4 regions of the Gottfriedia sp. S16(2024) genome follow, and region 1 is predicted to be linked to each of the others. Evidence: riboswitches for the same ligand, from Rfam matches in the RefSeq annotation. Region 1 holds a riboswitch; each other region holds the start of a gene.
The links. A riboswitch is a leader RNA that binds a small molecule or an ion and turns the genes downstream of it on or off. The one in region 1 is predicted to bind S-adenosylmethionine.
Positions count from the first base shown of each region.

Region 2: it holds a riboswitch for S-adenosylmethionine, as region 1 does, so the genes downstream of both, metK (methionine adenosyltransferase) here and AB1282_RS08665 (methionine ABC transporter ATP-binding protein) in region 1, are expected to answer to the same signal.
Region 3: it holds a riboswitch for S-adenosylmethionine, as region 1 does, so the genes downstream of both, AB1282_RS15630 (2,3-diketo-5-methylthiopentyl-1-phosphate enolase) here and AB1282_RS08665 (methionine ABC transporter ATP-binding protein) in region 1, are expected to answer to the same signal.
Region 4: it holds a riboswitch for S-adenosylmethionine, as region 1 does, so the genes downstream of both, AB1282_RS09600 (methionine ABC transporter ATP-binding protein) here and AB1282_RS08665 (methionine ABC transporter ATP-binding protein) in region 1, are expected to answer to the same signal.

Region 1 covers NZ_JBFLUO010000001.1:1,838,727-1,846,966, forward strand. Annotated here, with positions in the region: gene AB1282_RS08630 (arsenate reductase family protein) at 112-468, shown strand; gene gcvH (glycine cleavage system protein GcvH) at 514-897, shown strand; partial or broken gene AB1282_RS08640 (IS200/IS605 family transposase) at 1,075-1,191, shown strand; gene tnpB (IS200/IS605 family element RNA-guided endonuclease TnpB) at 1,226-2,359, shown strand; gene AB1282_RS08650 (toprim domain-containing protein) at 2,689-3,039, shown strand; gene AB1282_RS08655 (thioredoxin family protein) at 3,055-3,378, shown strand; gene AB1282_RS08660 (hypothetical protein) at 3,665-4,027, shown strand; SAM riboswitch class I at 4,105-4,215, shown strand; gene AB1282_RS08665 (methionine ABC transporter ATP-binding protein) at 4,355-5,359, shown strand; gene AB1282_RS08670 (methionine ABC transporter permease) at 5,361-6,029, shown strand; gene metQ (methionine ABC transporter substrate-binding lipoprotein MetQ) at 6,052-6,873, shown strand; gene AB1282_RS08680 (2-hydroxyacid dehydrogenase family protein) at 7,050-8,021, opposite strand.
Region 2 covers NZ_JBFLUO010000002.1:11,006-19,245, forward strand. Annotated here, with positions in the region: partial or broken gene AB1282_RS25605 (ABC transporter substrate-binding protein) at 1-442, opposite strand, end outside; partial or broken gene AB1282_RS25610 (Rrf2 family transcriptional regulator) at 620-1,107, opposite strand; gene AB1282_RS25615 (carboxymuconolactone decarboxylase family protein) at 1,395-1,787, shown strand; gene AB1282_RS25620 (hypothetical protein) at 1,897-2,382, opposite strand; gene pckA (phosphoenolpyruvate carboxykinase (ATP)) at 2,588-4,174, opposite strand; SAM riboswitch class I at 4,487-4,601, shown strand; gene metK (methionine adenosyltransferase) at 4,810-6,006, shown strand; partial or broken gene AB1282_RS25635 (NAD(P)-dependent alcohol dehydrogenase) at 6,153-7,132, shown strand; gene AB1282_RS25640 (hypothetical protein) at 7,290-7,454, opposite strand; gene AB1282_RS25645 (hypothetical protein) at 7,557-8,240, opposite strand, start outside.
Region 3 covers NZ_JBFLUO010000001.1:3,323,950-3,332,189, reverse strand. Annotated here, with positions in the region: gene AB1282_RS15640 (carbon-nitrogen family hydrolase) at 1-338, opposite strand, end outside; gene AB1282_RS15635 (pyridoxal phosphate-dependent aminotransferase) at 482-1,669, shown strand; SAM riboswitch class I at 1,728-1,831, shown strand; gene AB1282_RS15630 (2,3-diketo-5-methylthiopentyl-1-phosphate enolase) at 1,896-3,116, shown strand; gene AB1282_RS15625 (2-hydroxy-3-keto-5-methylthiopentenyl-1-phosphate phosphatase) at 3,123-3,776, shown strand; gene AB1282_RS15620 (methylthioribulose 1-phosphate dehydratase) at 3,773-4,399, shown strand; gene AB1282_RS15615 (cupin domain-containing protein) at 4,416-4,928, shown strand; gene AB1282_RS15610 (DUF421 domain-containing protein) at 4,978-5,676, opposite strand; gene yjeM (glutamate/gamma-aminobutyrate family transporter YjeM) at 5,877-7,376, shown strand; gene AB1282_RS15600 (hypothetical protein) at 7,457-7,597, shown strand; gene AB1282_RS15595 (hypothetical protein) at 7,756-8,240, opposite strand, start outside.
Region 4 covers NZ_JBFLUO010000001.1:2,046,308-2,054,547, reverse strand. Annotated here, with positions in the region: gene AB1282_RS09615 (M20 family metallopeptidase) at 1-238, opposite strand, end outside; gene AB1282_RS09610 (MetQ/NlpA family ABC transporter substrate-binding protein) at 285-1,133, opposite strand; gene AB1282_RS09605 (methionine ABC transporter permease) at 1,130-1,798, opposite strand; gene AB1282_RS09600 (methionine ABC transporter ATP-binding protein) at 1,788-2,804, opposite strand; SAM riboswitch class I at 2,980-3,097, opposite strand; gene AB1282_RS09595 (hypothetical protein) at 3,401-3,835, opposite strand; gene AB1282_RS09590 (ASCH domain-containing protein) at 3,841-4,191, opposite strand; gene AB1282_RS09585 (helix-turn-helix domain-containing protein) at 4,418-5,653, opposite strand; gene AB1282_RS09580 (sulfite exporter TauE/SafE family protein) at 6,014-6,805, opposite strand; gene AB1282_RS09575 (sulfurtransferase TusA family protein) at 6,868-7,095, opposite strand; gene AB1282_RS09570 (MBL fold metallo-hydrolase) at 7,117-8,240, opposite strand, start outside.

The DNA of each region.
Region 1 (8,240 bases):
TGAATATTGCTATAATATTTTTGGAACTAACTTATTACAGAATTTTCGAACGGAACTATTTTAACTCGCATATTCCCTGTGATAAAATAGAATTTGGGAGGAGTTGCTAAAATGAGTATCATTTTTTATACATATCCAAAATGTGGAACTTGTCGAAAAGCCGCTTCTTGGCTTAAAGAACATAATATTCCGGTTGAAGCAATTGATATTACATTAAATCCACCTTCAAAGGAATTACTTGCTGATCTTTATAAAGCAAGTGGAATTTCTATAAATAAATTATTTAATACAAGTGGTGTTAAATATCGTGAGCTTGGATTGAAGGATGTTATTCCAACGAAAACTGAGGACGAGCTATTAGAACTACTAAGTTCGGATGGTAAATTAATTAAAAGACCTCTGCTTTTTAATGGAGATAAAGCGACAGTTGGTTTTAATGAAGAGGTATTTGAAAAGGCTTGGTTATAAAATAACTATATAATTTAAGGTAATTAATCTGAGGAGGATTTCACAATGTCAATTCCAAATGAACTACGTTATTCAGAAGAACATGAGTGGGTAAAAGTTGAAGGTAATAAATACTATATCGGTATTACTCATTTCGCTCAATCAGAGCTTGGAGATATCGTATTTGTTGAGCTACCAGAAGTAGGCGATGAACTTACTATAAATGAGCCATTCGGTAGCGTTGAGTCTGTAAAAACAGTATCTGAACTATATGCTCCAATCAGTGGTAAAGTAATTGAAGTAAACTCTGATCTAGATGAAAATCCTGAATTCGTAAACGAATCTCCATACGAAAAAGCATGGATGGTAGTTGTTGAAGCAACAAATGCTTCTCAACTTGAAGAGTTAATGACTGCTGGTCAATACGAAGAAATGATCAATCAAGATTAATTATCTAAAATTAAGCGTCCAATTTGGGCGCTTTTTTATTATTATCAAACAGAAGACTCCTTCCTCAATTACGGGAAGGGTGAGATAACACCAGTAATAGGTGGGAGATGAATGTCGCTTATGTGTGCGTGAGTCTAAAGGCTTTGCTTTCATAAGTGAAATTAGAAAGCAATAATCATGATCAAATGTGCCTTTCCACAAATTTGAAAAAAGCTATGGTAAGAAATGTTTCGGTCAAGAATTTTTTGCTTACTAACTACTGGTGGTTCTCCGATCAATATAGTTAAGAAATAGATTAAAAATCAAGGGATGAAGTGAGGTGAAAACAATGCTAGTCAATAAAGCATATAAATTTCGTATCTATCCAACCAAAAAACAGGAAACTCTAATTGCTAAAACTATTGGATGTAGTCGTTTTGTATTCAATCACTTTTTAGGACACTGGAACGACTCATACAAAGAAACTGGCAAAGGATTAACGTACAATTCTTGTTCTGCTGAATTAACAAAGTTGAAAAAAGAATTAGTATGGCTCAATGAAGTTGACAGTATCGCTCTTCAATCCTCACTGAAAAACCTCGCAGATTCCTATTCACGATTCTTCAAAAAGCAGAATAACGCACCACGCTTTAAGTCTAAAAAGAATCGCGTTCAATCCTATACAACTAAAGAAACAAACGGAAATATTGCCGTTGTCGGAACCAAAATGAAACTTCCTAAACTTGGTCTTGTTCGCTTTGCTAAAAGTCGCGAAGTACATGGTCGTGTTTTAAATGCGACCGTTAGACGAACTCCAAGTGGTAAATACTTTGTATCCATTCTTGCAGAAGTAGACGTACTACCACTGGAGAAAGCTGAATCATCGATTGGTATCGACTTAGGCATCACTGATTTTGCCATTTTTTCTGACGGAAGCAAAATTGACAACAATAAATTTACTACCAAAATGGAAAAAAAACTAAAACGTGAACAGCGAAAACCTTCAAGACGTGCGTTACATGCTAAACAGAATGGGATTAACCTTTTAGATGCAAAAAACTATCAGAAACAAAAACGAAAAGTCGCTAGATTACACGAAAGAGTATTGAATCAGCGTGAAGATATCCTTAACAAATTGAGTACAGAAATCATCAAAAACCACGATCTAATCTGTATTGAAACCTTGAATACAAAAGGAATGCTACGTAATCGTATATTAGCCAAATCGATCTCTGATGTATCATGGTCTGCTTTTGTAACGAAATTAGAATACAAAGCTACGTGGTACGGTAAAACAATCATGAAAGTGAGTAATTGGTTTCCATCCAGTCAAATATGTTCAGATTGTGGGCACCAAGATGGTAAAAAACCTCTTGAAATAAGGGAATGGACCTGCCCTTTTTGCCACGAACATCACGATCGAGATTTAAATGCCAGTAAAAATATACTAGCTGAAGGCTTACGAACATTGGCTTTGGCCTAAATAATCATAAAACCGTAGGAATCTACGGAGATAGCTTGGTAAATATGAGAAACCTCTGCTGGCAAAGAAATAACACTAGCAAGTATGCTGAGTTCCCAAGAATCTCCCACTTCAAACAACCCGTAAGGTGGTTAAGTGGTGAGTAGTTCAATTTACGTGTATAATTAATGTAATAAAGCTTAACTTATTTACATAAAACATAATTTAAAGGGACATTTTCATTTAGGGGAAAAAAAGGAAACAACTAAGGGGAAATCGAATATACTATATACAAAAGATTTTTAGTCAAAAGTTTTTGAGTCCTATACATTAGGTGATGCCCAGTGAATATTGAAGATCAAAGAAAAGTTATCATTGTCGAAGGTACTACTGATAAGAGGAAAATACAGACAATCATAAAGGAGCCTGTAGATATTATCTGTACGAATGGTACAGTTGGTACTTCAAAGCTAGATGAGCTTGCTGAAATGTTAGATTTAAGAGAAATTTATGTGTTAGTAGATGCAGATGAGGCTGGTGAAAAGCTTAGAAGATTGTTAAAAAGAGAATTTCCACAGGCAGAGCATCTGTACATTGATAGAAGTTATCGAGAAGTGGCAACAGCTCCGAGTCAACATTTAGCTAGTGTATTATTAGGGGCAGATATTTTAGTATTTACAGATTATTTACGTACAAATTAAAGAGGAATAAAGAATATGCAGCAATGGACAAAGAATGAAATAATGCAAAGAATTCAATCAAAAGAGACTACAGTTATTTATATTTATACCGCAATGTGTGGTACATGCCAAGTAGCTTCTAAAATGCTAGAAGTTGTAAATGAGATTCTGCCAAATTTACCTATCAGTAAGGTAAATATTAATGAAATAGTGGAAGAAGCTCAAAACTGGAAGGTTGAAAGTGTACCTTGTTTACTTATTTTTGAAAATGGGGAAATGAAACAAAAAATTTACGCTTTTCAATCTGTACCTTATTTACATGAATTGTTAAAAAAATATAATTTATATATTAAACGATGAGTTGATCATCAAGTTTTTAGGATTTTGTCATTACATTAAAGAGAGTGCATTCGAAATGCACTCTTTTTATTTGTCTTTTTAAGTGATCATACGAGAGCTATTTCATTTTCTAAATCCCTTATAAATGTCCCTAACCTTTGACATATTTCTCGGGAAATGAGTTGAATGTTGTAGAAATAAAATTAAAATATAGATTTTTATCAAGGTAAATGTCGAGCGAAATATAAAGAATACACCTCTTATCTATGAGAAAATAAGATTAAAGAAATCGGGAGAGGTGTTTATTATGGATATCAAGGAGTGGATAGGACAAGCAAGAAACTTATTTATAAAAAAGGAATATTTACAAATCATTTTGCCAATCGAAGAAAGGATTGTAGAATTAAACTGCCTAAATGAAAAAGTATTTATAAAGTTAAGTAAAAAGGCTCCTTTTATCGAGGTAATTGATCGTTCGATTCCGCAACTTAGAGTTAATTTTTCAAAAGATGGATGGGAATATCTAAATTCAGGTTCGCAAAGGTTAGGACTTTTATTAAAACTGAATGATGCTTCTTTTGAAGGGAACTATCGATTATTACTACTAATGGAAACGATTTTTCAATATACAAGTGTAGAAAACGAAAAAAAACTTTTAGAAAATTGTTGACAACTACTGTCTAAGTTTGTAGAATTGGACTTACGTTAAAGAAATTACGTTAAACAACTTAATAGATCGTAAGTTAACTCTTATCGAGAGAGGTGGAGGGACTGTGCCCTGTGAAACCCAGCAACCGTCAATGATTGTCATTGAAATGGTGCTAATTCCTGCAAAGCATATGCTTTGAGAGATGAGAGAAAGGAATACTTTTTGTATGTTAAACCTTTCTACTCATGTGAGTTGAAAGGTTTTTTTGTTTTATGCGACTAAAAAAGTACTTACTTACAAAAAATTGAAAGATAAGTTGTTAGAATGTTTTGAAAGGAGATCAAGTGTATGATTCAAATAAATAATGTAAGTAAAACATACAAAGGTAAAAAGGGCACAGTTACCGCAGTACAAAATGTTTCTTTAAATATTGAAACAGGTGAAATTTTTGGCATGATCGGATATAGCGGCGCAGGGAAAAGTACGTTATTACGTATGCTAAATGGACTTGAGTCCCCTACATCAGGTGAAGTGATTATTAATGGTCAATCGATCTCTAAATGCTCATCTAGTCAGTTAAGAAAAGCAAGACAAAAAATAGGAATGATTTTTCAGCATTTTAATTTATTGTGGTCAAGAACTGTATTAGAAAATATACTTTTCCCACTTGAAATTGCTAAAGTTTCAAAAAAGGAAAGCATTAATCGTGCGAAAGAATTAATTAAACTTGTAGGACTTGAAGGTAGAGAAAATGCTTATCCTTCTGAACTAAGTGGAGGTCAAAAGCAACGTGTCGGAATTGCAAGAGCACTTGCTAATAACCCAGATGTTCTTTTATGTGATGAAGCGACTTCTGCATTAGATCCTGAAACAACAGATTCAATATTGGCTTTACTGACAAATATTAATAAACAGCTTGGTATTACAATCATTCTGATTACCCATGAAATGCATGTTATTCAAAAGATTTGTCAACGAGTAGCAGTAATGGAAAACGGAAATGTAGTAGAAGAAGGCCATGTTGTTGATGTATTTACTCGTCCTAAACAAGCAATTACAAAGAAATTTGTGACGCAAATCAAAGGCAATGATGAAGGTGAAGTAATTTCTCAAGGTGATGGGAAGGATAATACTTACAAGCTAACCTTTAAAAATGGTCAAGCAGATCAGCCGCATATTTCTGAGGTAGTTAAGCACTTTGATATTGAGATTAACATTTTACAAGGAAAAATTGTTCAAACTGCTGAAGGCTCTTATGGGACAATGAAGATTCAACTTGTTGGTGACATAAAAAACATCAAAGAAGCAATCGCTTATTTAGAAGCAAAACAAGTTGAAGTGGAGGTAGCATAAGATGACACAACTTTTTCCGAATGTTGATTGGGATGCAATGCTTGTAGCTACTCAAGAAACATTATTCATGGTTGTAATTGCTGCGGTTGCAACTTTTATTTTTGGACTAATAATAGGTTTATTCTTATTTTTAACTAGTAAAGACCAGTTACTTGAAAATAAATTTTTTAATACAATCCTAGCAGCGTTTGTAAATATTTTTCGTTCAATACCGTTTATCATTTTAATCATTTTATTAATTCCATTTACGATCTTTATACTTGGCTCAATGCTTGGAGCAAAAGCAGCATTACCTGCATTAATTATTGGTGCTGCACCATTCTATGCAAGGATGGTCGAAATCGGATTACGTGAAATTGATAAAGGTGTAATCGAAGCTGCAAGAGCAATGGGAGCTAGTACCTTTACAATCATCGTAAAAGTATTAATACCAGAAGCTTTACCAGCAATTATTTCAGGTTTAACAGTTACTACAATCGCAATTGTTGGTTATACAGCAATGGCTGGTGTTGTAGGTGGAGGTGGACTTGGTAACCTAGCATTTATGGAAGGATACCAACGTTCTAATAACCAAGTAACTCTTGTTGCGACAGTCATTATTTTATTAATTGTATTTATTCTTCAGTTTATTGGAGATTTAGTAACAACGAAAATAGATAAAAGAGCTTAATCATATAAGGGAGGAACTGACAGTGAAATTCAAAAAAATCGCAAGTTTATTAGGAGCAGGTGTTTTAGCATTATCTTTAGCAGCATGTAATAAAGGTGGAGAAGATAAAAATAAAGAATTAGTGGTAGGTGCATCAAATGTACCTCACGCAGTTATTTTAGAACAAGCTAAACCAATCCTTAAAAAAGAAGGAATTAACTTAAAAATTGTTAAATTCCAAGATTATGTATTACCAAATAAAGCACTAGCTTCAAAAGAATTAGATGCAAACTATTTCCAACACATTCCATATTTAGAGTCTCAAATGAAAGAAAATGGTTATAAATTTGAAAACGCTGGTGGAATCCACATCGAGCCAATTGGAGTTTACTCTAAAAAATATAAGAGCTTAGATGAACTTCCAAATGGAGCTAAAATTATCATGAGTAGCTCAGTAGCTGACCATGGTCGTATGTTAAGCTTATTACAACACGAAGGATTAATTAAACTTAAAGCTGGAATTGATCCAACTACTGCTCAAATTAAAGACATTGTTGAGAATCCAAAACACTTAAAATTCCAAGCTGACGTAGACGCTGGTATGCTTCCAAAAGTATATCAAAACAATGAAGGCGATGCAGTTTTAATTAACACAAACTACGCAATTGATGCTGGATTAAACCCAATGAAGGATGCTATTGCTTTAGAAGGTAAAGACTCTCCATATGTAAACATTATCGCAGTTCGTAAAGGTGATAAAGATAAAAAAGAAATTAAAGAGCTTGTAAAAGTATTACACTCAAAAGAAATTCAAGATTTCATCATTAAAAAATATAAAGGTGCTGTAGTACCTGTAAGTCAATAATAAACAGAGAGGGTATCCCAAGTGAATTTTTATGGGAACCCTCTTTTTTCTATAGGGAATAAAGCTTTGAAAAACTATTAACTGCAAATAAATTCTGAAAATCGCTAATAAAATAAATAAAAAAGGGAATGGACATAAGTCAGTTAAACTAACTTATGTCCATCCCTTTTCTATATTTAGCTCTTCACAAGAATTTGATTTACAGGTGAGATTGGTGGTCGTTCAGCCATAACCTCAATAATATTTTTAGCTGCTATTTCTGACATAGCATCACGAGTTTCATATGTTGCATTACCGATATGAGGTGTTAATACAACATTTGTAAGTGATTTTAGCTCTTCTGTTATTTTTGGTTCGAATTCAAATACATCTAGAGCCGCACCCGCAATTACGCCATCCTTTAATGCGTCTACTAATTCCTGTTCGTTCGCTAAAGGACCTCTAGCTGCATTGATAAAAAATGCAGTATCTTTCATCTTATAAAACTCTTCTTTTCCAAATAAATGGTGTAGATCGGGCTTGTAAGGAGAATGAAGGGTAATATAGTCAGAAGTCTGTAAAAGTTCATCCATTGATACGTAAGTGGCATTTAATTCTTGTTCAAGTTCATTACTTAATCTTCTTGGTTGGTGATAAATAATATTCATATTAAAAGCCCTAGCTCGTTTAGCTACAGCTTGTCCGATATTACCGAAACCAAAAATACCTAAAGTTTTTCCTGATACTTCGGTTCCTCTAAAGAATAATGGAGCCCACCCTTCAAAACCTATTGTGCGGCAAAGTTCGTCCCCTTCGACTATTCTTCTGGATACAGCTAGGAGGATTCCAAAAGTTAACTCAGCAGTTGCGTCTGTAGAAACAAGTGGAGTGTTTGTAATATGAATGCCTTTACTAGTTGCATAATCTACATCGATATTATTAAATCCTGCTCCGTAATTAGCAATAATTTTTACATTTTTAGCAGCATCAATTACTCTTTTGGTGATTGGAGTGGATAGTAAACTTAAAATTGCATCTATCCCACCAACTAGTTCACACAATTCATCTTCTGTAATTAATTGCTCATTTTCATAAACAATGACATGATGATCTTTTAATAATTGCTCGGCTTTTTCTGGGATTTTTCCCGCTACTAAGATATGTGCCAAATTAGAAACCTTCTTTCAACAGTTTAATAATTGAATGTTATCGTTTTTATTATAAATGAAGTTTCAAGTTTTTGTTTAATTTAGTATTTGGTAGTTTAAAGAATTTATTTATTTTTAATGTCTGTCTGCAATGAAAAAAGTAGACACAAGTCTGCTTCACGTTGTTGAGAAAAAATCTTGTCAATTAATTATCATATTTTCGTAAAAGGAGTAGAGTGA
Region 2 (8,240 bases), on a different contig from region 1:
CAACCATTTGTGGCATTCCACCTTTTCTTTGACCTAAAAATGTTTTGCCTCTTAGTTGATCCCAATTAAATGGTACCGTTTGATTTCTAGCTACTAGAAATGTGCCATCAGTTTGAGTCAATTGGGCAAAGCTTTTCACTGGGTCATTTGCACCTTGAGCGTATACATATATTGTTGTTTCAGGCCCAACTAATCCTATATCTGCACCGTTTGACAATACAGCAGTCATAGTTTTATCTCCACCAGCAGTAGTTGTGATCTCAACATCCAATCCATGCTTTTTGAAGATTCCTTCACTAATAGCCACATATTGAGGTGCATAGAATAATGAGTGTGTCACTTCTGCAACTCTCACCTTTGTAGTACCATCTTTAGGTTTATCTTTCGAACATGCACCTAAAATAGAAGCAACTAATAAAAACAAAATAACGAGCCATTTGATTTTCATTTAATCCCTCCTAATCGAAAATATACAATTAGCCTATGCAATAGGAGAAAATGGGTGAATGCGGAGTACTGACTCTACTAAAATAGCTCGGTTACTTATGTGTAAGTCTTTAGGTGGTTGAACAAAGAAAAACCTCTCTTACTTCCTTTTTTAGGAAATTAGAGAGGTTTTTTATTTACTCTTTGAAAAAAAATTTCGAGTATCTTCCCGTATTTCGTTAGGTAAAACACTTTCTAATTCTTTGTTTAACCATGAAAGTGTTTTATTACGTAAATAATCATGCATTTTTTCTTCGGCAGAGAGCATGACTAAATTAATCGTGCAGGTGGCACTTGGAGTACAACCTTTTTCTCTATAAAGATATCCGTTATCTTTAATATTTTTACATTGAAAGATTGGTTTAGGACCTTCAATTGCTTCAATTACATCCCAAAAAGAAATTTCTTCTGGTGACTTGGCAAGTTTGAAGCCACCCTTAACTCCGGAACGGAACTTACAATACCAGCTTTAGACAGCTTACTAAAAATCTTTGAAAGATATGTATCTGAAACACCTTGAAAGAAGGATAGTTCCTTTATTCCAATTGGAGAATCTTCAGGAGTGTCAATTAAATAAACAAGGCAATGAAGTGCATACTCAACTCCAACGCTATATTGCATGAAAACACCTTCTTCATAAATGAGATTATTTTTAATTAATCTTAGAAATGTTTTATTTCTTTGTCAAACATTTACTTTTAAGAACAATTCAAACGTAAAAGGTGTTTGACATAATGAAATAAACGTTTTAATATAGATAATGTGAATCGTAGATTAACTTTGTCGCTAATTTAAGTATTTCCAAAAACTACATTTAGTTCAATTATTTTTAGAATTAACTTTTTTAGGGGAATTAAAATGGAAAAACAAATTAATTATTCAAAATTAGCACAGAAGCACTTAAAATAATGATGGAAATGGAAAAGTATATTAAAACAACGGGTATAGATCATAAACTTCGTGAACTGATTAAAATTCGTGCTTCACAAATAAATGGTTGTGCATTTTGCCTTGACATGCATTCCTCTGAAGCGAGGGAAATAGGAGAAACTGAACAACGTTTATACTGTGTTAGTGCATGGAGAGATTGTGATTTTTACACAGATGCTGAAAAAGCAGCTTTGGAGTTAACTGAGCATATTACACTAATTTCGAATAAAGGTATATCTGCTGATCTATATAATCGTGTAAGTAAACACTTTAGCGAAAAAGAATACGTAAATCTTGTATTCACAATCAATCAAATTAACAGTTGGAATCGTATCTCTATTTCAATGGGGAATAGACCAGTTGAAAAATAATATCCTAATAAAACTTAAAAAATAAAAATGAGCCGAAGATTGGCTCATTTTTTATATGTAACTTTTCAATTCTTATTAAAATTTTTTACTTTTATAACAATGCTTTTTATTAATTTATTTTCATTAGAAAAAATTTTATAGTGTAAAGATCATGATGATTTTTAATATAATTTTTTTGATCTATTGTTATATTTGAAGTAGCAATAGAACTAGAGAGATTAAAAACGGCTCTTCCATTATTGATTTTGTATCTTTGATTATGATTGATTTCTTCAATATTGACTCCAAATATTGTTTGGACTTTTTTAGGTAGTAGGATTTCTATTTGAGCATTTTCTATATCGTTTTTATAACGTTCTGGTACTGATAAGACCAAATAATATTCAACTCCATAAAGTAATTGATTATCCACAGAATCTTTGATCTCATAATATCTTTTGGATAATGATTCAATTTTTGGCTCAATTTCTTTAGAAGATAGTGAAACATGCTTATCTAAATTTTTAGACGAGGTACCAGTATTAAATAAAAACAAGGAAGTTAATAAAATTGCAGTAAATGAAAAAATCAGAGTTAATATCTTTATGGATCTCATTTTAATCCTCCATTTAATTCGATAAATAAATAGTGATTATTATCCATGTTCAGTTTATTTAATGTTACTTTAATCTTATTCTTTAAATGTTAATAATTTCCTTTTAATGAGTGAGGTTGTTTTTTAATACTGAAAATAAAAAGAGGCTACCAATAAGTCATAAATCCCGACTTATTGGACAGCCTTTACATTTTACTTTATTAGATTATTTTAAAGGTCCACCAAGTTCAGCCAATTGAGCATCAAAGCCTTCAAACTTTTTGAAGTTTTCTTTGAATTTAGTTACTAATTCAAGAGCTTTTTGATCATAAGCTGATTTATCTTCCCAAGTTGTTGAAGGGACTAATACGCTATCAGGTACACCAGGTACATGAGTTGGAATTGCTAAACCGAAAAACTCATCTTGAGTAGTTTCAATGTTGTTTAAATCACCTTCAAGTGCAGCGTGAACCATTGCTCTTGTGTAAGATAGATTCATACGTTTACCAACACCGTATTCTCCACCAGTCCAACCAGTGTTTACTAAGAATACATTTACATTATGCTTTTCAATTTTTTCACCAAGCATTTTTGCATATTCTACAGCTGGAAGCGGTAAGAATGGTGATCCGAAACATGTTGAGAATGTTACTTGTGGAGAAGTAACACCACGCTCAGTACCTGCTAATTTACTAGTAAATCCACTTAAGAAGTGGTACATAGCTTGCTCTTTTGTTAATTTACTGATTGGAGGTAATACTCCAAATGCATCAGCAGTTAAAAAGATAATTGCATGTGGATGTCCAGCAACGCTTGGCTCAATGATATTTTGAATTGCTTGCATTGGGTATGCAGCACGAGTATTTTCTGTTAAAGTTGTATCATCATAGTCAGCTAAACGGCTATCAGGTTTAACAACTACATTTTCTAAAACTGTACCAAATTTAATTGCAGAGAAAATTTGTGGCTCTTTTTCAAATGTTAAATTGATACATTTAGCGTAGCAACCGCCTTCAATATTGAATACACCATTATCTGACCAGCCGTGCTCGTCATCACCGATTAGTTTACGGTCTGCATCTGCAGATAATGTAGTTTTACCAGTTCCTGAAAGTCCAAAGAATAATGCTACATCGCCTTCGCTACCAACGTTAGCAGAACAGTGCATTGGTAAAACATTATTTTGTGGTAATAGGAAATTCATGATTGAGAAAATAGATTTTTTCATTTCTCCAGCATATTCCGTACCACCAATTAAGATTATTTTCTTTTCAAATGATACAATAACAAATGCCTCTGAATTTGTTCCATCAACTACAGGGTCTGCTTTAAATGTCGGAGCAGAAACAATTGTAAACTCTGCTTCATGTGTTGTAAGTTCTTGCTCAGTTGGGCGAATAAATAATTGATGAGCAAATAAGTTGTGCCATGCAAATTCGTTAATTACTTGGATAGGTAAACGATACTCAGTATCTGCACCAGCAAATCCTTTAAATAAGAATAATTCGTTACGATCTTTTAAGTAGTTAAGTACTTTGCTATATAATTTTTCGAATACGTCAGCAGAGATTGGTTGATTTACTGAACCCCAATCGATTAAATTTTCAACAGATGCCTCTTGTACAATAAATTTATCTTTAGGTGAACGTCCAGTATATTTGCCTGTTGAAACGCTAACTGCTCCCGTTGACGTTAAAATTCCTTCTTGTCTTGTTAGGACTTTTTCAACTAACTCAGAAACGCTTAGTTGGTTATACATTTGATTACTAGTAAGTAATTCGTTTAATTCAAAGTTTACATCAACTGTCTTCATATACTAATACCATCCTTTAAATATAATTTGTCTGCCATGTAGGTATCTCGATAAATAGTATAACACATTTATTTTAATAGTGTATACTATTAGTTGGCAAAATGTGTTATGAATTTGATTAAAAAATAAATTTGAGCAAAATTTACTTATTAAATGAAGTAAGTTATTTAAATGTAAGTATAATAATTAGTAATTTCCCATTAAATAGAAATGAATGTAGGGATAAAGTTATTGTAGAATTATGTCTAAGTTATGATGAAAATTGTTGACAAGAAAGTGAAATTTTAATATGATACTTTTCATACGGATACTCTCTTATCCCGAGTAGGTGGAGGGATACAGGCCCTACGAAGCCCAGCAACCTCACTTTTAGTGAAAGGTGCTGAACCTGATGCAAGACTATTTTTTATGTCTTGGACGATAAGAGCGAAAGGCAAATACCAAGAACCCTTTCCTCAGGTAATATTTGATAAGAGGAAGGCTTTTTTTTTGCTCAAAACTTAAATACAGTGGCAATTTCGTAATTTACACTGAGTTATCTTTATCTTAAATGGGAAACATAGGAATAGGAACAAACTTTTTATTCTTATGTTGAGAAAAAAGAGATCCGTCAATTCAATTTAGGAGGGGACTCAATGTCACAACGTCGTTTATTTACTTCAGAATCAGTTACAGAAGGACATCCAGATAAAATCTGTGACCAAATCTCAGATTCAATTCTTGATGCAATTTTAGCAAATGATCCGAATGCTCGTGTAGCAGCGGAAACTTCAGTTACAACAGGTTTAGTACTTGTTGCAGGTGAAATTACAACTTCTACTTATGTAGATATCCCAAAAATCGTTCGCGAAACAATCCGTGAAATCGGTTATGACCGTGCAAAATACGGATTTGATGCAGATACATGTGCAGTTTTAACTTCTATTGATGAGCAATCAGCAGATATCGCTTTAGGTGTAGACCAAGCATTAGAAGCTCGTGAAGGTAGCATGACAGATGAAGAAATTGAAGCAATCGGTGCAGGAGACCAAGGTTTAATGTTCGGTTTTGCTGTTAATGAAACACCTGAATTAATGCCACTTCCAATTTCATTATCTCACAAAATTGCACGCCGTTTAACTGAAGTTAGAAAAAATGAAACAGTTTCTTACTTACGTCCAGACGGTAAAACTCAAGTAACAGTTGAGTATGATGAAAACAACAAACCAGTTCGTATTGATGCAATCGTTGTATCAACACAACATGGTCCAGAAGCTACTCAAGCTCAAATTGAAAATGATATTAAAGAACTTGTAATCAAACCAGTTGTACCAGCTGAGTTAATTGATGAAAACACAAAATTCTTTATCAACCCAACAGGTCGTTTCGTAATCGGTGGACCTCAAGGTGATGCAGGTTTAACAGGTCGTAAAATTATTGTTGATACTTACGGTGGATATGCTCGTCACGGTGGTGGCGCATTCTCTGGTAAAGATGCAACTAAAGTTGACCGTTCTGCTGCTTACGCTGCACGTTACGTTGCGAAAAACATCGTAGCTGCTGGCTTAGCTGATAAAGCTGAAGTTCAATTAGCATATGCAATTGGTGTAGCTAAACCAGTTTCAATCGCTATTGATACTTTTGGTACAGGTAAAGTTTCAGAAGAAAAATTAGTTGAAGTAATTCGCAACAACTTCGACCTACGTCCAGCTGGAATTATTAAAATGCTTGACCTACGTCGTCCAATTTACAAACAAACTGCTGCTTATGGTCACTTTGGCCGTACAGATATCGATCTTCCTTGGGAGCGTACTGACAAAGCAGAAGTTTTAAAAACTGAAGCAGGTCTATAATAAAATGATTAAGGCTGAATATGGCATATGCTATATTCAGTCTTTTTTGTTTAATTAGAATTACGAATTACATTACATATAGGTATACTTAAAAATCATTTTTCATAGGTTAAATGACTGAATTAAAGTTTGTAATGGAGGAACCTATGAAAGCGATTATATGTACAAAATATGGTCCACCAGAAGTTCTTCAAATAACAGAAGTTGAAAAACCAAAATTAAAAATGAAGAAGTATTAATTAAAATACATGCATCAACTGTAACAGCAGGTGGTGTAAAACTTCGAAGCTCCGATTTTCCATATATGTACTGGCTGCCTTCCCGCCTAATGTTTGGCCTTACCAAGCCGAAAAATAAAATAACAGGTTGTGAGCTTGCGGGAGAAATAGTAACAGTTGGCAAAAACGTAAGAAATTTTAAAACAGGTGATCAAGTTTTTGGGTATAGTGGATTTACTTTTGGGGCTAATGCTGAATATATCTCTTTACATGAAGAAGGTGTTCTAGCTAAAAAACCAATAAATATGACATTTGAGCAAGCTGCAGCAGTACCTGTTGGGGCGATTACAGCATTACATTTTCTAAGGAAAAGTATTATTCAAAATGGACAAAAAGTACTTATTTATGGTGCTTCAGGAAGTGTTGGAACCTATGCAATTCAGCTAGCTAAATATTTTGGTACAGAAGTTACTGCTTTATGTAGTACATCAAATTTAGAATTGGTGAGATCTTTAGGAGCAAATGAAGTTATAGATTATACAAATGAAGATTTTGCTAAGAGTAAGAAAACTTACGACATTATCTTTGATACGGTAGGGAAGAGCTCCTTTTCAAATTGTAAAAGATTGCTTAACAAAGATGGCGTCTATTTATTAAGTGCAGTATGGAAGCTTTCGGTTTATTTTCAAGCGATTTGGAGTAATTTATTTGATAACAAAAAGGCAATACTTGGTGTAGCAAATATGAACAATGAAGATTTAAACTATATAAAAGCACTGATTGAAGCGGATAAGTTAAAAGCTGTTATTGATCGACAATACCCACTTGATCAAATTGTGGAAGCCCATCGTTATGTTGAAAAAGGGCATAAGAAGGGGAATGTCGTTATTAACATTCGAGGGATATGAGACTGTTGACAAACTCTAGCTTTCTTCGTTAAAATCGCCTGCTTGTACCATGTTCACTACAATTTTAGGTAACACTTACGCTTCGAAAGACAAGTACAACTTTTTAACTTTATCTACACAAAGAAATCCCTCAAAATGACCTTTTGAGGGATTTCTTTTATAAGTTTTCATTTTGCTGTCTAATTTCTTCTCCAGCTAATATTATATTAGTCGTTTCAATTTTACGGTGCTCATCCACAGAATGCCCTGGATCGAGATTATTAAGGTCTGCTTGTATTTTCATTTGCTCTTCATTTATGAGTGGTTTATCTTTTTTGCTCAATTATATTACCTCCAATATAAATAGTAGAAAGTCGATGAAACTCATCGTTGTTTTAGTCTTAACGAATTGACTAACTTCATTCAAATTTATAGAAGTAATGATTTACACGCTTAATTCATTTATTAATTTTTGAAAGGTTAGATAAGCAGGCTTAATAGTATAATCATCCTTCATAATTCCAAATTGATGAAATAGGTCGTCTTTGGAACTATCAGCATCCCTTAAACCAAAAAATTCATAATGAGTAATATTTAGTTCCTGACGCAATGAATAGACTGTTCGAATAATTTTTTCGAGTACGATTGATTGTTGTTCATATGACCTTTCAATTTGGATAAACGGATTTTTCCCGGTTGGCCATCCATTCTCTGTAATGTGAATTGGAAGAGTGGAAGGGAAACCATTACTATTCAATGTTTCTCTAAATTTTCGTAGTATGTTTTCTACTGAAACAGCAACTTCCTCAATTTTTAATGGTTCCTCAAATACATCCACATAAAAATTATGACCTACATAATCAATTGAATGAATTAATTCGTCCCCACCAATTTTTATTAGATTTTCCCAAAAATGTGGAATTGTCTCTTCTCCCTCAGGTACAGAGCCAAATCCAATTTTAATAGGTAAATTTCTTTTTTCAATTTCTTTTTTTGCAGTTAGAACACCTTGTACAAGCGCTTCTAATACATATGGTTTAGATCCATCCATAAACGATAAATTAGGCTCATTCGTGATTTGAATTGAATCAAGGAAGATGCCAAATTCTTTAATTACTTTACGAACAAA
Region 3 (8,240 bases), 1.5 Mb from region 1:
AACAAATGAACTTTATCATAAGATTTTACTAATTCACCAGTATTGCTAATAACAATTAACGTATTCGTTACACCATTTTCTCTTGCAATTGGGAACGAACCAGCAATCAATATTACATTATTTGATTTTGCAATCGACTGAAGTTCAGAAATAATCGCTTCTTGTTCACCTGTGTGCAAGCCAATCTCTTCCAAACAATAGCCTGTTGTCCATAACTCTGGTAATACGATAACCTGAACATTTTCTTTAACAGCTTCGTTTATTTGAGTTTTCATTTTCTCTAAATTAGACTTTGATTTACCTAAAATAACGTCAGATTGAATACACGCAATTTTAATCACAATTTATTCACCCTATTCTAAATTTTATAGACATTTTTAAATCGAGCATATATGATGGTGAAAGTTATTGCAACAGTCGTTCATGAAAATCAGTCGATTAAGTAACGATCTATTCAAATTAATTTTATTATATTTTTGGAGTGATTAACTTGAATCATAGTAAACTATTAAACAATTTACCAAAACAATTTTTTGCTTCACTAGTCCAAAAAGTGAATCAGTCAATAGGTAATGGTCATGATGTCATTAATCTTGGTCAAGGAAATCCAGATCAGCCAACACCTGACTATATTATAAAAGCATTACAAAAGTCTGTTGAAAACCCTTTAACTCATCGTTATTCTCCGTTTAGAGGGATGAGATCTTTAAAAAATGCTGTTGTAGAATTTTATAAACGAGAGTATGATGTTGATTTAGACCCAGAGGAAGAAGTAGCCATATTATTCGGTGGAAAAGCTGGATTAGTTGAGCTACCACTTTGTTTATGTGACGCTGGAGATACAATTTTAGTTCCAGATCCAGGCTATCCAGACTATTTATCTGGTATATCTCTTTCAAAAACAGTACCATACATGCTTCCATTACTTGAACAAAATCAATTTTTACCAGATTATAAATTAATTCCTCAGGATGTTTTGGATGCTAGTAAAATATTATTTATCAATTATCCAAATAATCCCACTGGCGCTATCGCAACAGAAGAATTTTTTAAAGAAACAGTTGAGCTTGCAAGAAATAATCAAATTACAGTTTGTCATGATTTTGCTTATGGCGCATTTGGTTTTGACGGCAAAAAACCTTTAAGTTATCTTCAAACGCCAGGAGCAAAGGAATGCGGGATTGAAATTTATACCCTCTCTAAAACTTATAATATGGCTGGTTGGAGAATCGGTTTTGCAGTTGGAAATAAAGAGGTTATTTCAGCAATTAATCTATTACAGGATCATCTTTACGTTAGCATCTTCCCTGCTGTTCAAGAAGCTGCCGCTGTTGCGCTTACAGAATCTCAAGAAAGTGTAAAACAACTATTAGCACTTTATGAAGAGCGTAGAAATGTATTTATTAGCGGTTGTCACGAAATTGGATGGGAAGTAACTGCACCAGCAGGGTCCTTTTTTGCATGGCTAAAAATTCCAGCAGGTTTTACATCACAGGAATTTGCTGATCTATTACTTGAAAAGGCTCATATTGCAGTCGCTCCAGGAAATGGATTTGGAGAATATGGTGAAGGGTATGTAAGAGTCGGCCTACTATCAGATACTGATAGACTGAAGGAAGCAGTTGCTAGATTAAAAGAAATTGAAATATTTTCAAAATTTAATGTTTGACAATTATGATTGTTCATGAAATAATGCGATTAGATTAATAATTCAAAATTAAATATTAACTTTATTCAGAGTAGGTGGAGGGACCGAGCCCGACGAAACCCGGCAACCGGCTAGTTAACTAGTACGGTGCTAATTCTCGCAGCATTTGCTGACAGATAAGGTGTAGGTAAACCTCTCCTTAGTGGAGAGGTTTTTTGTTTGATTAAAACTTTTTGGAGGTTTTGAAATGAGTGGAGTAATAGCAACTTACCAAGTTTATGATAAAAATCATCATTTAGAAAAAAAGGCAGAGTCAATCGCGCTAGGTTTAACGGTTGGTTCTTGGACGTCATTACCTCAAAATGATCAAATTCAATTACAAAAGCATAAAGGTAAAGTTCTTTCAGTTCGTGATATAGAATGCGAAGAAAATATCGTTAACTTTTTAGGATATAAACCAACAAAAGGGATTATTGAAATTTATTATCCTAGCTTAAATTTTTCAGCTGATCTTCCAGCTATTTTAACAACAGTTTTCGGTAAGCTATCCCTTGATGGCGAAATTAAACTAATAGATTTAAATTTTACTGATGACATTTTAAATTTATTTCCGGGTCCAAAATTTGGTATTAAAGGCATTCGAGAAAAATTGGATGTATATGATCGACCTTTATTAATGAGCATTTTCAAATCAATAATCGGCAGAGACATTCAATACATTTCAGAGGAATTAAAAAAGCAAGCTTTAGGCGGCGTTGATTTAATTAAAGACGACGAGATACTTTTTGACACGAATACATCTATAACAGATCGCGTCACTCACGGAAAAAATATTTTGAACCAAGTTTATGAAAAAACAGGACACAAAACATTATACGCGGTGAATTTAACTGGCCGTACATATGAGTTAAAAGAAAAAGCATTACGTGCTGCAGAAGCTGGTGCGGATGTATTTTTATTAAATGTATTCTCGTATGGAATTGATGTACTTCAAGGTTTGGCAGAGGATCCATCAATTAATGTTCCAATTATGGCCCATCCTGCTGTTTCGGGTGCGTTTACAGCATCACCAATTTATGGAATTGACGCAGGATTATTACTAGGGAAACTTTTACGAATTGCAGGTGCAGATTTTAGTCTATTCCCTTCGCCATATGGTTCAGTTGCATTACAAAAAGAGACAGCTTTAAAAATCGCTGAAAATTTAACTGTATCAAATGGATTAAAGGAGACATTCCCAGTACCTTCTGCTGGAATTCACCCTGCGCTAGTGCCTCAATTAATTCAAGATTTTGGAATTGAGCAAGTCATCAACGCTGGTGGCGGTGTTCATGGTCATCCGGATGGTCCGATTGGTGGAGGTAATGCATTTAGAGAAGCAATTTCAGCAACACTGTCTGGAGTTGGGCTAAAAGAATACGCACTTCCAAATACATCACTACAAAAAGCATTACAACTTTGGGGGTAAACAACAATGGCAATAAAGATTTTTTGTGATTTTGATGGAACAATTACTGAGGGAGACAATATCGTTAATTTAATTAAAGAATTTGCTCCTCCTTCAGTAAGTGAATTAACAAGTGAAGTATTAAATGGCAATCTATCGATTCGAGAAGGCGTAGAGAAAATGTTTGCTACGATTCCTTCAACGAAAAAACAAGAAATGACTGATTTTGTAATCGATCGTACTATCATTCGAGATGGTTTTAGCGATTTTATTCAATTTGTAAGCGTTCAACAATATGCGTTAAAAGTTGTAAGTGGCGGGCTAGATTTTTTTGTTCATCCTATATTAGCGGATTACCTTCCACCTTCGGATATTTTATGTAATCGTACTGACTTTACGGGCCAAACTGTAAAAATTCAATGGGATCATTCTTGTGATGAAAACTGTACGAATGATTGTGGAATGTGTAAACCATCTGTTAAAAGAAAATTTAGTGAATCAAATGATTTTATCATTGTCATTGGCGATTCAATTACTGACTTACAAATTGCAAAAGAAGCCAATTTAATTTTTGCTCGAGATTTCTTAAAAGATAAATGTGAAGAACTATCTTTACCTTTCATTCCTTTTGAAAATTTCTATGATATTCGAGCTTCATTAGAGAAGGAGGTGCTAGTATGAAGGAATTTTTCAAACATTATGATGAAATCCGTGAAGTAAAAAAAGTACTAGCTGATCGAGATTGGTTTTTAGGAACTAGCGGGAATTTATCAATTAAAGTAAATGACGAACCTTTAAACTTTTTAGTGACAACTAGTGGTAAAGATAAAACTAGACATACTTATGACGATTTTTTACTCGTTAATGAATTTGACCAATCTGTTTGGGATGAATCAAAAAAACCATCAGCTGAAGCCATTTTACATCGGCTAATTTATCAACATACAAATGCAAAATGCGTACTTCATGTACACACTTTAGCAAATAACTTTATAACAAAGGATTTTCCATATCAAGATGAGTTATCTTTTTCTGGTATCGAAATTATTAAAGCATTAGGATTATGGGAAGAAGATGCAGAAATTACAATTCCAATCATAAAAAATCATGCGCATATCCCTACTCTTGCAAATGAATTTCTTCCACATATAAAGAATGATCATGGTGCTGTATTAATTCATAATCATGGGATAACAGTTTGGGCCGAATCAGCATTTGAAGCTAAAAAGCATTTAGAAGCTTATGAGTTTCTATTCCAATATGCATTACAAGGTATTCAAAAAAATACATTTATAAAGAATTAATTTGGAGGAATGAAGAATGGCAACAATTTGGGTAGAAAAAAAAGATTATCATATTACAAGTGATGTTGAAGTAAAAGCTTATTTAGAAGAACAAGGTGTAATTTACGAAAATTGGAATATCGAACAATTACATAGTTCGTTACAAGAAAAATTTATTTTATCAGATGATGAAAAAGCAGCGATTCTTGAAACATTTAAAGCTGAAATCGACAGTATTTCATCAAGACGTGGCTATTTAGCCAGTGATATTATTACTCTTTCAGAAGCAACTCCAAATCTTGATGAATTACTTAAAAACTTCAATCGTGAGCATCATCATACGGATGACGAAGTTCGCTTCATCGTTAGCGGTCACGGTACGTTTATTATCGAGGGAAATGAAGGCTTTTTCCATGTTAATTTGAATCCTGGAGATTTAATTTCTGTACCACCAAATGTACGCCACTACTTCACTTTAGCAGAGGATCGTAAAGTAGTAGCTGTTCGATTATTTGTTACGACTGAAGGTTGGGTACCTATTTACGAATAATTTTTATAAAAACTAAATTGACTCATATCCTCTTTAGGATGTGAGTCAATTAATTTTCTTCTTCATTGAAATGATCTTCTCGGTAGTCGATATATAACGAACCATCTGTTTGTACTTCAACAAAAAACACATCTGAAATTGATTTTATGCCTACCCTTTCAAGTTGAGCTATTAACCATTTTTTATCCAAGTTTAAATTTGATAATGCATCTTCGTTTACTTCCCCGTCAGATACCACTGCTGTTGACGTTGGAAATAACAAAGTTTTTTTCCATGTTTTATTTTTTTTCTTTTTAACATCTTTTGTTTTCATAATTGATAGACTGCCATCAATTTCAAATATAGCGTACTCTACATCTTTCAACGAATAAATATTCTCATTACGAAGCATTCCTTGAAATTGCTCTGTATCTAATCTAGCTTTTTTTAATGCATTTTCCATTATTTTTCCTTGTCTAATTAAAATAATTGGTTCCCCAAGAATCATCCGACGTAAAGATTTAGATTTTAAACTTAAATACCCCATGATGATCGTCAAAACTGCCCAGCCAACTAATCCAATGATCCCATCTTCAATATCTAATGTTTTAGATGTCGTTATAGATGCTGCTACATTCCCTATTGTAATGGCTGTTATAAATGTAAATACATCTAATTGACTAATTTCCTTTTTCCCCATTAATCTCGTTAAAATAAATAAAACAAAAAATGAGCATATGACCCTAAATACTACTTCATTAAAGCTCATTTATTTCATCCTTTCTCTTTCAAAAAACCATTTTAAGTATTTATTAATCAACTTAGCGTTTGAAAAATAGAACGAAACTATTCTTTATTATTTCTAAAAAATAAGTTAAAACCTAACTGTGTGTATGTCCTCATAAATTACCGATTATTGAAGAAAATATGACTATTCATTTATAATCGACTATTTATTGGGGTGAGATCTTGAGTAAAAAACTTTCACTTGTTGGCTTAATATTAATGGTATTTACCACTGTATATGGTTTTGGAAATATACCAACCGCTTTTTATTTAATGGGATATAGTGCAATTCCATGGTACTTACTCTCTGCTATAACGTTTTTTATTCCTTTTGCATTTATGATGGCTGAGTTCGGAGCTGCATATAAGCATTCAGAAGGTGGAATTTATACATGGATGGCTGATTCGGTTGGACCTAGATTCGCTTTTATAGGTACCTTTATGTGGTTCTCCTCTTATGTAATTTATATGGTAAGTGTCTCCTCAAAGGTTTGGATTCCACTATCAACGTTCATTTTTGGTAGTGACAAAACGCAATCACTTTCATTATTTGGACTTACTTCTACTCAATCTATCGGATTATTAGCATTACTTTGGATGTTAGTTGTGACATTTTTTGCTTCGAAAGGAATTGAAAGCATTAGTAAAGTTACAACAATTGGTGGTATTACAGTTTTCTCTTTAAATATAGTGCTGTTAATTACAAGTATCATTATTTTGGTATTAAATGGCGGCAAATTTGCTCAACCGATTAAAAGTTTCTCATCAGCATTTGCTCACTCACCAAATCCAAACTATCTTTCAACTCTTGCGATACTATCATTTGTTGTATTTGCGATTTTTGCATATGGTGGGCTAGAAGCAATCGGTAGTTTAGTTGATCAGACGGAGAACGCTGAACGGAACTTTCCAAAAGGGATTACCATTTCAGCAATTATTATTTCCGTAGGATATTCGTTAGGCATTTTTTTAGTAGGAATCTTTATAAACTGGTCAAATGATTTAAGTGCTAGCACTACGAATTTAGGGAACATAACATATGTACTTATGTACAATTTAGGATTAGAACTTGGAAAAGCTTTTACTTTATCATCACATACTGCCGATCAAATTGGTATTTGGTTTGCAAGAATTACTGGTTTATCAATGTTTCTTGCATATACCGGAGCATTTTTCACATTAATTTATGCACCGTTAAAAACAATCATTAAAGGCACACCAAAATACTTATGGCCGACAAAATTCTCTGACACAAATGAAAAAGGTATGCCTGTCAATGCAATGTGGGTACAATTTTCAATTGTTTCAATCATTATTGTCCTTACTTCCTTTGGTGGCCAAGGAGCATCAGCATTTTTTAATAAAATAACTTTAATGACAAATGTTTCAATGACTTTACCTTATATATTTTTAGGTATTGCGTATCCAATGTTTAAAAGAAATGAACAAATCGACAAGCCATTTCAAATTTTAAAATCAAATTCATCTTCTTTATTTGCGAGCATTCTCGTTATTTTGGTCGTTGGATTTGCAAACTTTTTTACGATTATTCAACCGGCTATTGAAGGTGATTTCAACTCAACAATCTGGATGATTGCAGGACCAATTTTCTTTTCAATTTTGGCTTTACTAATTCTTAACCGTTCAAGAAAACATACCCAAAAAGAGAAGAAAATTGCATAGCAATCTTCCCACTTATTGTTAATAACAATTCCGAAAGTAAGTAGGAAATATAGCACATACTAAATTTGGAGGTGATATTCATGGGTCACAATCAAAATCCACATGTAAAAAAGAAGAACAAAGATAAAGGGCAACCTACACCAGCTGCAGTTAATTCAGAAGGTTATTTTGCTCCAAGTAAATCAAATACTGAAGCTCTTAATGAAGTGAAAAATTCATAAAGACGATTGGCGAGCTGTTAGGAGAATTCAGAGGCATAGATGCATTTATACCTATACCTAAAAATGGCTCTACGTCGATTTTTCTTCCCTGTTTGCCAATTTATACTTTCTTAAATTGTAAAAAAAATGACCGTCATTTTTTTGGCGGTCTCTTTTAATTATTTACTCATTGAATTAGCAGTTTTTACTAAATCTCGAATAGTGTATTGTTTACCAGTTTCCTCTGAAAAAAGAAGTGAAATTGAATGATAAAGCCCGTCTTTCTTCCAACGAATTGTTTTTGTATTATCATCATCAGCAACAATCAAAACTTTTGTTCCATCTTTTAATTTTGTTGTTTTTAAAGGTTGTTGTTCATCTGGGAAAGATGGTTTTTTATTATGATAAGTAATGACAAACATTGTGACCTCTACTTCTTCATTTGAGTAATTAAAGGAGGTAGCGTTAATAGCTCCATTTTTTTGTACATCCATTGTGACATCCTTTGCTCTAAACGGTATCCATTCTGGTACAACTAGTTCTTTTTGTACATCTTTAGGTAATTGATTAACTACTTGCTTTACAGTTTTAGGATATTCTTTTTTTAATGATTCAACTGCACCGTTGCCATGCGAACAAGCAGTTAACAGAAGAATTAAGAATA
Region 4 (8,240 bases), 210 kb from region 1:
GGCCTTGCTTAGATGACGTTTTTCTTGCTACAAAGCCTGTTTCATGCCCTGCAATATTACGTGTGACATCGAAACCAGCTTCTACTAAAATTTTAGAATGTGTTTCTGATGCAAAAAATTCTTGATTGCCAATTTCAGGCTTCTCATGAATCTTGTGGCTAATTTCAAGATAAACTTCCTTCGATTCCTCAATACTTTTCACAATTTGCTCTCTTTGTGTTTCAATTTTGACTGTCATTTAAACTTTTCTCCCTTCCATTCTTTTAAATAAGCATGAACTAGCTTTATAGATTTTTAATTTTATCAATCGTAATGACTACTGGAACCGTAGCACCTTTGTCACGTTTAATAATGTAATCATGAACTTCTTTTGATTGATAAGCCTTTACAATCTTTGCAAAGTCCTTGTCATTTTTATTCTTCGTACGAGATGCAATAACATTGATATACGGCATAGCTGCTTTATCATTAGGATCTTCTTTATAAAGTGGGTCCTTTGCAGGGTCTAAGCCCGCTTGAACCGCGAATCCATTATTGATGATCGCTGCTGCCACATCATCCAATGATCTAGCTGTTTGCCCTGCAGCAATCGGTTTGATTTTTAAATGCTTAGGATTTTCTTTAATTTGTTCAATACTTCCTTTAGGGTCAAAATTATCTACTAAACTAATTAACTTTGAAGATTGTAATAGTTTAAGTGCACGGCCAGCGTTCGTAACATCATTTGGTATAGTAATCGTTGCTCCATCTGGAATATCACTTAGCTCTTTAAATTTATGTGAGTAAATCCCCATTGGCGCAATCACTGTCGAGCCAATCGCTGAAATATCTAAATTATGATCGCCTTTAAATTGGTTCATATAAGTAATCGTTTGAAAAGAATTTAAATCAAGGCTACCGTCATTAAGTGCTGTGTTAGGCTGAACATAATCTGAAAATGATATAATTTTCAATTTAATCCCTTCATTTTTCACTTGTTTTTGTACAATATTCCAAAGTTCATAATCATCACCGTTAATACCAATCTTAACTGTTCTCTCTTTTCCATTACCTGATGATGCATTAGAACCACATGCTGATAATACCGAAACCGTTAATAATAATGCTGCAAAAATAGTAAAAAACTTTTTCATCCTCTTTTCCTCCTTACGTATCTTGACCACGTATTTCCTAAACTTTGTATGAGTTGAACAATAAGTACTAGTAAAACAACTGTAATGACAATAACCAATGTTTCAAAACGCTGATAACCATATGTAATAGCTAAGTCACCTAATCCCCCAGCACCAACAGCACCAGCTGCCGCAGTCGATCCAATCAATCCAATCGTTGCTGTTGTAAATGATAGAATCAACGATGGAATTGCTTCAGGCAAAATAAACTTCACGATGATTTGAAACTTTGTTGCTCCCATTGAATAGGCAGTTTCCAGCACTCCCTTATCCACTTCTAGCATGGAATTCTCAATCAATCTTGCCAAATATGGCCCTACAAAGATTGAAAGCGGAACAATTGCTGCAACTACGCCAATGGACGTTCCCGTCAATAATCTAGTAAACGGTATAATGGCAACTAGTAAAATAATAAATGGTACAGATCGAACAATATTTATAATGGTATTTAACAACGTAAATAAAGGTTTGTTTTCCATTATATGACCTGGCCTTGTTACAACTAGGATAATACCTAAAGGCAATCCTATGATTGTGCCAAAAATAAATGACCCTAGTACAGTTAGAAATGTATCTTGAGTTGCCTGTAAAAACTGTGGCCAAAAGAATTCCCAATTAAGCTCCATTTAACTCAACCTCCCTTACATCTATCCCCTTTTCCGAAATAAATTTAATAGCTTTTGCGCTTTCCTCTTTTGTTCCTTCTAGTGCCACAAGCAAATTCCCATAAGGTCTTTCTTGTAGCTCTGTAATCGATCCATAAAGAATGTTTAAATGAATATCGAATTTTTTAAGAACCTCTGATAATAATGGATTGGCAGCCTTATCACCTAGGAAGACTAATTGATAATATTTCCCTTTTGATAATGTTTTCGATAACTTAGACGGCACCTCATTTTGTAATACAGTGTTAACAAAATTCTTTGTAATACTTTTTTGTGGATTCGTAAAAACGTCGTAAACATTACCTTCCTCGACAATTTCACCATCATCAATGACGGCCACTTTATCACATAAATCACGAATTACACTCATTTCATGGGTAATAAGAAAAATTGTAAGATTATAGGATTTATTTACCTTCCTTAAAAGCTCTAATACATTCTTTGTTGTTTCAGGGTCTAATGCAGATGTAGCTTCATCACATAGCAACAGATCTGGGTCTGTTACAAGTGCCCTTGCAATTCCAACTCTTTGCTTTTGTCCCCCCGATAAGTGCCCCGGAAATACATCTTGCTTCCCTGTCAGTCCAACAAATTCAATTAATTCCATTACCTTTTCCTGAACATCCCGTTTCTTCTTTCCTTCAAGGTATAGCGGCATTGCGATATTATCAAATACCGTTTTGGCTGAAAGTAGATTGAAGTGTTGGAATACGACACCAATTTTTCTACGTGTTTTACGTAACTCTTCATCATTTAATGTCATTAAGTTCAATCCATCTATCAGAACTGATCCTTCTGTTGGCTCTTCAAGTCTATTTAAACAACGAATCAATGTACTTTTTCCCGCTCCGGAAAAGCCAATGATTCCATAGATCTCACCTTTCTCAATTTTCATATTAATATTATTTAAAGCTTTAATTGGTGGCCTTCCAGGATAAACCTTGGAGACATTTTTAATCTCAATCAAATTTCTTCCTCCAATGCAAGTTATTCCAAACATTATAACTAAGTAAACACATTTGAAAACTAGGTTTTATAATTATATTTTCTCCTTTTTCTCCTATGGCAACTCATCAAAAAACCCCCCTTCTTATCCAATAAGACAGATAAGAAGAGGGGTTATAATATATAAGCCACTTTACTTCTTATCTTTCAAATCGCTTAAACGATTTGCAGGAATTAGCACGGTATTTGTTTCGAAACAACAAACCCGTTGCCGAGGTATCGTAGGGCCAGTCCCTCCACCTCTCTGGATAAGTAATAGAATTTATTAAGTTTTTAAATTATTGAGTTCATGTTATCTCTCTTTTTATAATACGTCAAGAATTATTTTTAAATTTTTTAGAAAAAATTGTGTTTGAAAATAGCATTTTTTTTACGAGTATTGTTTGAATCAGGTCTTAGGTCCTTTATATTCAAATCAAAAAACTATTTCATATTCCGTTTGAAATAGGTCTATATACTTATTTTTTTGAGTTTTTATTAGTATTTCATTTAAAAGAAGGCAAAAAAACAGACAAGTCTTCTTTGATAAGAGAACCTGTCTGCTTTTTTGAATCATTCCTACCATAATGCAGGCTTTACTACCATAAACCATAGCATAACCATCAAAAGAACGATGTAAATCCAGATTGATCGACGAAGCTTCTGAATTAGCATTCTCTGGTCATGGGTTGGTTCACTGAATTTCCGAATGGTCGGTGAAAAGGCTCTAGCTAGGAAAAATAATGAACTCACCAAAAGAAGAATCGTCATCACAATCCAAGATGTCTTCCACGACCAATGACCCACTAGTACCAACAAAACCCCTGATCCAACCAATACATGCCCAGCATGCTTTGCCAATCTGACAGCAAACCGGAATACATCCAAATAAATCTGTTGTATCGCAGACTTTGAGGTATGCAGCTTTTTGAGTATCGGAATCAAAACAAAAAAAGGGCCAATCGATAGGATTACACTAGCAATATGTATATAAAGAAGAAATCTATACAGCATTAAAATTATTCTTGGATGAGACGGAACTCATGAACCCATACCCTCATTTTTGGCAACCAAGGCATCCCAGGGTGGATTGAAAGGATCGATTGTTTATACTCTTCTACTGTCGCATAGCCTTCTTGCTTAGCATCCTCATCTGTCAATTCACCAAGGGCTTGAGAATAAACTTTTTCAACAACATACTGATTATTTTGAAGGGTCATCACTTCCCCAACATCTGCATATCTTCCGTTTCGGCGAGTAGCAGTTTTTTGTCCTGCCAATACTTTTTCAACATCCTCTTGAAGCGTAACAAGGCGTTCAATTGTACATGTTTTTGGCGGTAAAGCGTTCGTTTCATTCTGATTTGTCATCTAATTCATTCTCCATTTCAATTTAAATTTATCGCAAAGACTAAAAAAAAAAAACGACTAGTTCCATTTTAATTAAATTAGTACAAAATTAGCAAATTTTTATGAAAGATATTTGAAACAGCAATAAGTTACACAAGCATAGCATAAAATAACACCCTTTAAAACCAACGTTGCCTCGATCTACTTTATTGGGTTCAGTCTAATCAAATATGTGCTTTTATCTTCCCTAAATATTCTCTTCTAAAATAAACTTAGATAGATTGATTGCTTTCGCATAATTCTTAGTTTCTATGTAGTTGTTATATAATTTTTCGACATATGTTTTAAAAACAACCATATTACTCACTGACTGGAAATAGATTAAGGCTGTCTTCTCCATAAAACTATAATACTGATCGAGTTTATCCTCTATAAGATAGATTAAAAGTCGGAATAATATTTTGAATAAACTGGAGTCCAATTTTTCTGCAATAGCTTTTCCTTCATTAGCTTTTCTAAGCAAATCATTTTTCAGTAGTAAATTCCCAAAAAAACTACTTTCCAAATAGTTATACAAGTATTTAACGTATTTATAAGAAGACCGATCTACCATATCAAGTGTCACCTTAAATAATATTTGCGCGTTTTCAAAATCTTTTCTCTTTAAGTATAAATCTGCTAAGTTATTTTGCAGTAAGATTTTTCGATCAAGTGCATTCACTCTTTCAGAGGCTTCAATAAGGTTATGATATGATTCCAATACTTCCTGAAAATCAAAGCTCTTTTCGTTTCCTTTTATTAGAAGTAAGATTGCCTCCGCATCAATTGCTCTTAAGTAGTTATACGTTTTCTTGAAGTACTTCAATGCTTTTTCTGCGTAAACATATGTCATGATTGATTTAGGATTAACCTGGTAGTAGCCTAGTGACAGGTAGATATAGTATTCTAGATTCCCAAACTCACTCTTATTGATATTTTTTAATACTTGAATAGACTTTTCGTAGTTATCCGTTTTTCCATATAAAATGCCCCATACAAGCCATTTCAAGTTCTTTTCAAAAGGGGGAAGATCAGGATGTTTTTTTTGAATATCCTTTAAAATGGTTTTTGTCTTTTCAAATTCATTCTGCAGGAGATAATATCTTGCTTGAAGTAATTGGAAGAGCGGAGCATATTTAGAAAAATTAATGATATAATTTTTTTCAATATCTTTTTTTGTTTTCTCCACCTCGATCATGTTTTGCTTAATGATTGATGTATGCCAACTATTTAACTTCTTTTCTATGTTATTAAAGTAGTTAAGTTCATTTTGTATGTCAATTTTTAAGCGCTCGGAAAATAACTCAATTATTTCTTTAGAATATTGAGTTTCACCTCTTTCAATTCTACTAACATGAGTGGATGTACAAATGTCTTTTCCAAGCTCCTCCTGAGTTAGGCCTGCCCTTTTGCGATAAAATTTTATGATTTCCCCTTCTTGCATGAATTTCTCCCTCTTTAAAACTTAATGAAAATATAATTATGTAATTCCTAGAAAAATATAGTAGCTATACTAAAAGAGCTTTATTCCTTATAGAATTTATCAAATCTTCAAATTATTTTACCATAATCTTACTTTTAATTCTTAAAGAAAATTATTTAATTTTTTACTTGTCCTTTTTCCATCATCTTTCCAGTTACAACAATGAAAAAAGCATTGGTGATTATGATCTTCCTCACTAACCTATTAATTTCTCCTAATCTGTAATTCGAAAAGTTAGAAGCAAGGAATGTGATACATGCCAATAAAAAAACAGAAAAACTCTCAAAAATAGTTTTTCTGTTTTTTACAGTTAACCTTTATTCAACTAATCCATGATTTAATAATCGTAAACCAAATTTTCAAAGCAGTAAAACCAATTAAAACTGCCAGAATCCCTCGTAAAACCTGCGTTTTTGTTTTTTTGCCTATTTTTGCACCTAATGGTGAGGCGATTAAGCTTGCAATTACAACAATAATAGTAGGCAACACTTCAACTTGACCAGTAGAGATTTTCCCGATCGTTACGCCAATTGAAGAAATAAATGTGATTGCAAGTGAAGAAGCGATTGTCACACGAGTTGGTATTTTTAAGATTGTTAACATGATTGGTACTAACAGAAATGCTCCTCCTGCACCAACAATCCCTGCACTAGTGCCCACAACAAATGCTAGGCCAGCCGCAAGCCATACATTAATTGAAATTTGACCATCTGCTGACATCTCGACGTTTTTTCGAGGAATAAACATTAATACGACCGCAATCATTGCTAAAATTCCGTAAACAAGATTAATCCCATGTTCTGAAAGTAAATTTGAACCGAATCCACCAAGAAAACTTCCTATTAGGACACTTATTCCCATACTTAATATTACTTTTTTGTTTAAAAAACCGCTTTTACGATAGCTTAATACTCCACCTAAAGTTGCAAATACTACTTGGACAGCACTTATACCTGAAACTTGATGAGGAGTAAAAGCAGCAAATCCTAATAATGGAGGAATAAATAAGAGCATTGGATAATTTATAATTGCTCCACCAATTCCTACCATTCCTGAAATAAAGGACCCAAAAAAACCAACTAAGAAAAGTACTAAAATTAAGGTCCACTCCATTTTTAAGTCCCCCTATAACATAAAAGGAGAGGTTACTCTCCTTTTCAACTTAATCTATTAACTTATCCCTTTTTAATCCAAAATTTTAAAACATTGTCTTCTTCTTTATAATTTAATAATTCGTGTCCACCTGATTTAGCCCAAGCTGCAAGGTCATTTTTAGCACCTTTATCAGTAACATGAATTTCTAGTACTTCGCCTGCTTCAATCTCTGCAATTGCTTTTCTTGTTTTTACAATTGGAATTGGACATGCTAAGCCCTTTGCATCTAATAATTTTGTAGATTCCATATTATTTTCCTCCAAGTTTCATTATCGTACTGCACAGCGATTTGGACCGATTTCCATTTCTCTCTGTTTTTCTTCATTTAAGCTAATTTTACCCATATTTACTTCACGGATTTCTTGATATGAGTTTGGTTGTGGTGGTAAGTTCTCAGTTACTAACTTTCTAAATTCACTTTCACTCTCAATGTTCAACCCATGATTCTGATCAAACAAATATCCGAGTTTTTTATAAACACTACCATCTTCGTTCAGTTCACTAATCACCATAAAGTGTGATGGAAGCACGGTTAATTCAAGCGATAAATTTCTGTATTTTTTATATAGGGTTTCACGTAAGTCCCTTACCCAATCCTCTGCCATACCAGCAAGATCTGGTCTCCCAATTGAATCGATAAATAAAATATCACCTGAAAGTAAGAACTTTTCATCAATAACAAATGAAGTCGATCCGATTGTATGACCTGGTGAATAAAAAGCCTCAATACTGATTGCTGTTTCACCAATCACTACCTTATTCCCATCTTCTAATGGACTATATTCAAAAGTAACCTCTGTAGCATCCTTTGGAGGCAACCAGTAAGTTGCTCCTGTAATCTCAGCAATTTTTCTTCCACCAGAAATATGGTCTGCATGAAGATGAGTATCAAATACATTTGTGATTTTTGCGCTCTTCGTATTTGCAAAATCAATGTAGATATCCGTCATTCGAGTGGAATCAATTATAGCAGCCTCATTACTTGAGATAACCATATAGGATAAACATCCCTTACCAATTCTGACAAATTGATACAGTTCTCCACCGTTTATCAAATCTGCAATTTTTACTGGTTCTAGATGTTCACTCCACTCTTTCATACCGCCTTGAAGGTAAGCTACGTCTAGTCCCTCGTCTGAAAGCATCTCTGCAATCATGATGGAAGAGCCTTCTTTAGCACACACAACTAAAACATCTGTACTTGTAGGAATCTTATCTAATATATCTTCAACTCCATCAAGTAAATCAAAATAAGGTATATTTAAATGTTCAAAATTTGAACCTTCTATTTTCCAATCATTATAATCGTCAGTATTTCGGACATCTAAAATGAATAGTTCTTCTTTATCAAATATTTTTTTTGTAATCTCTTTTGCAGACATTGATTTGACTG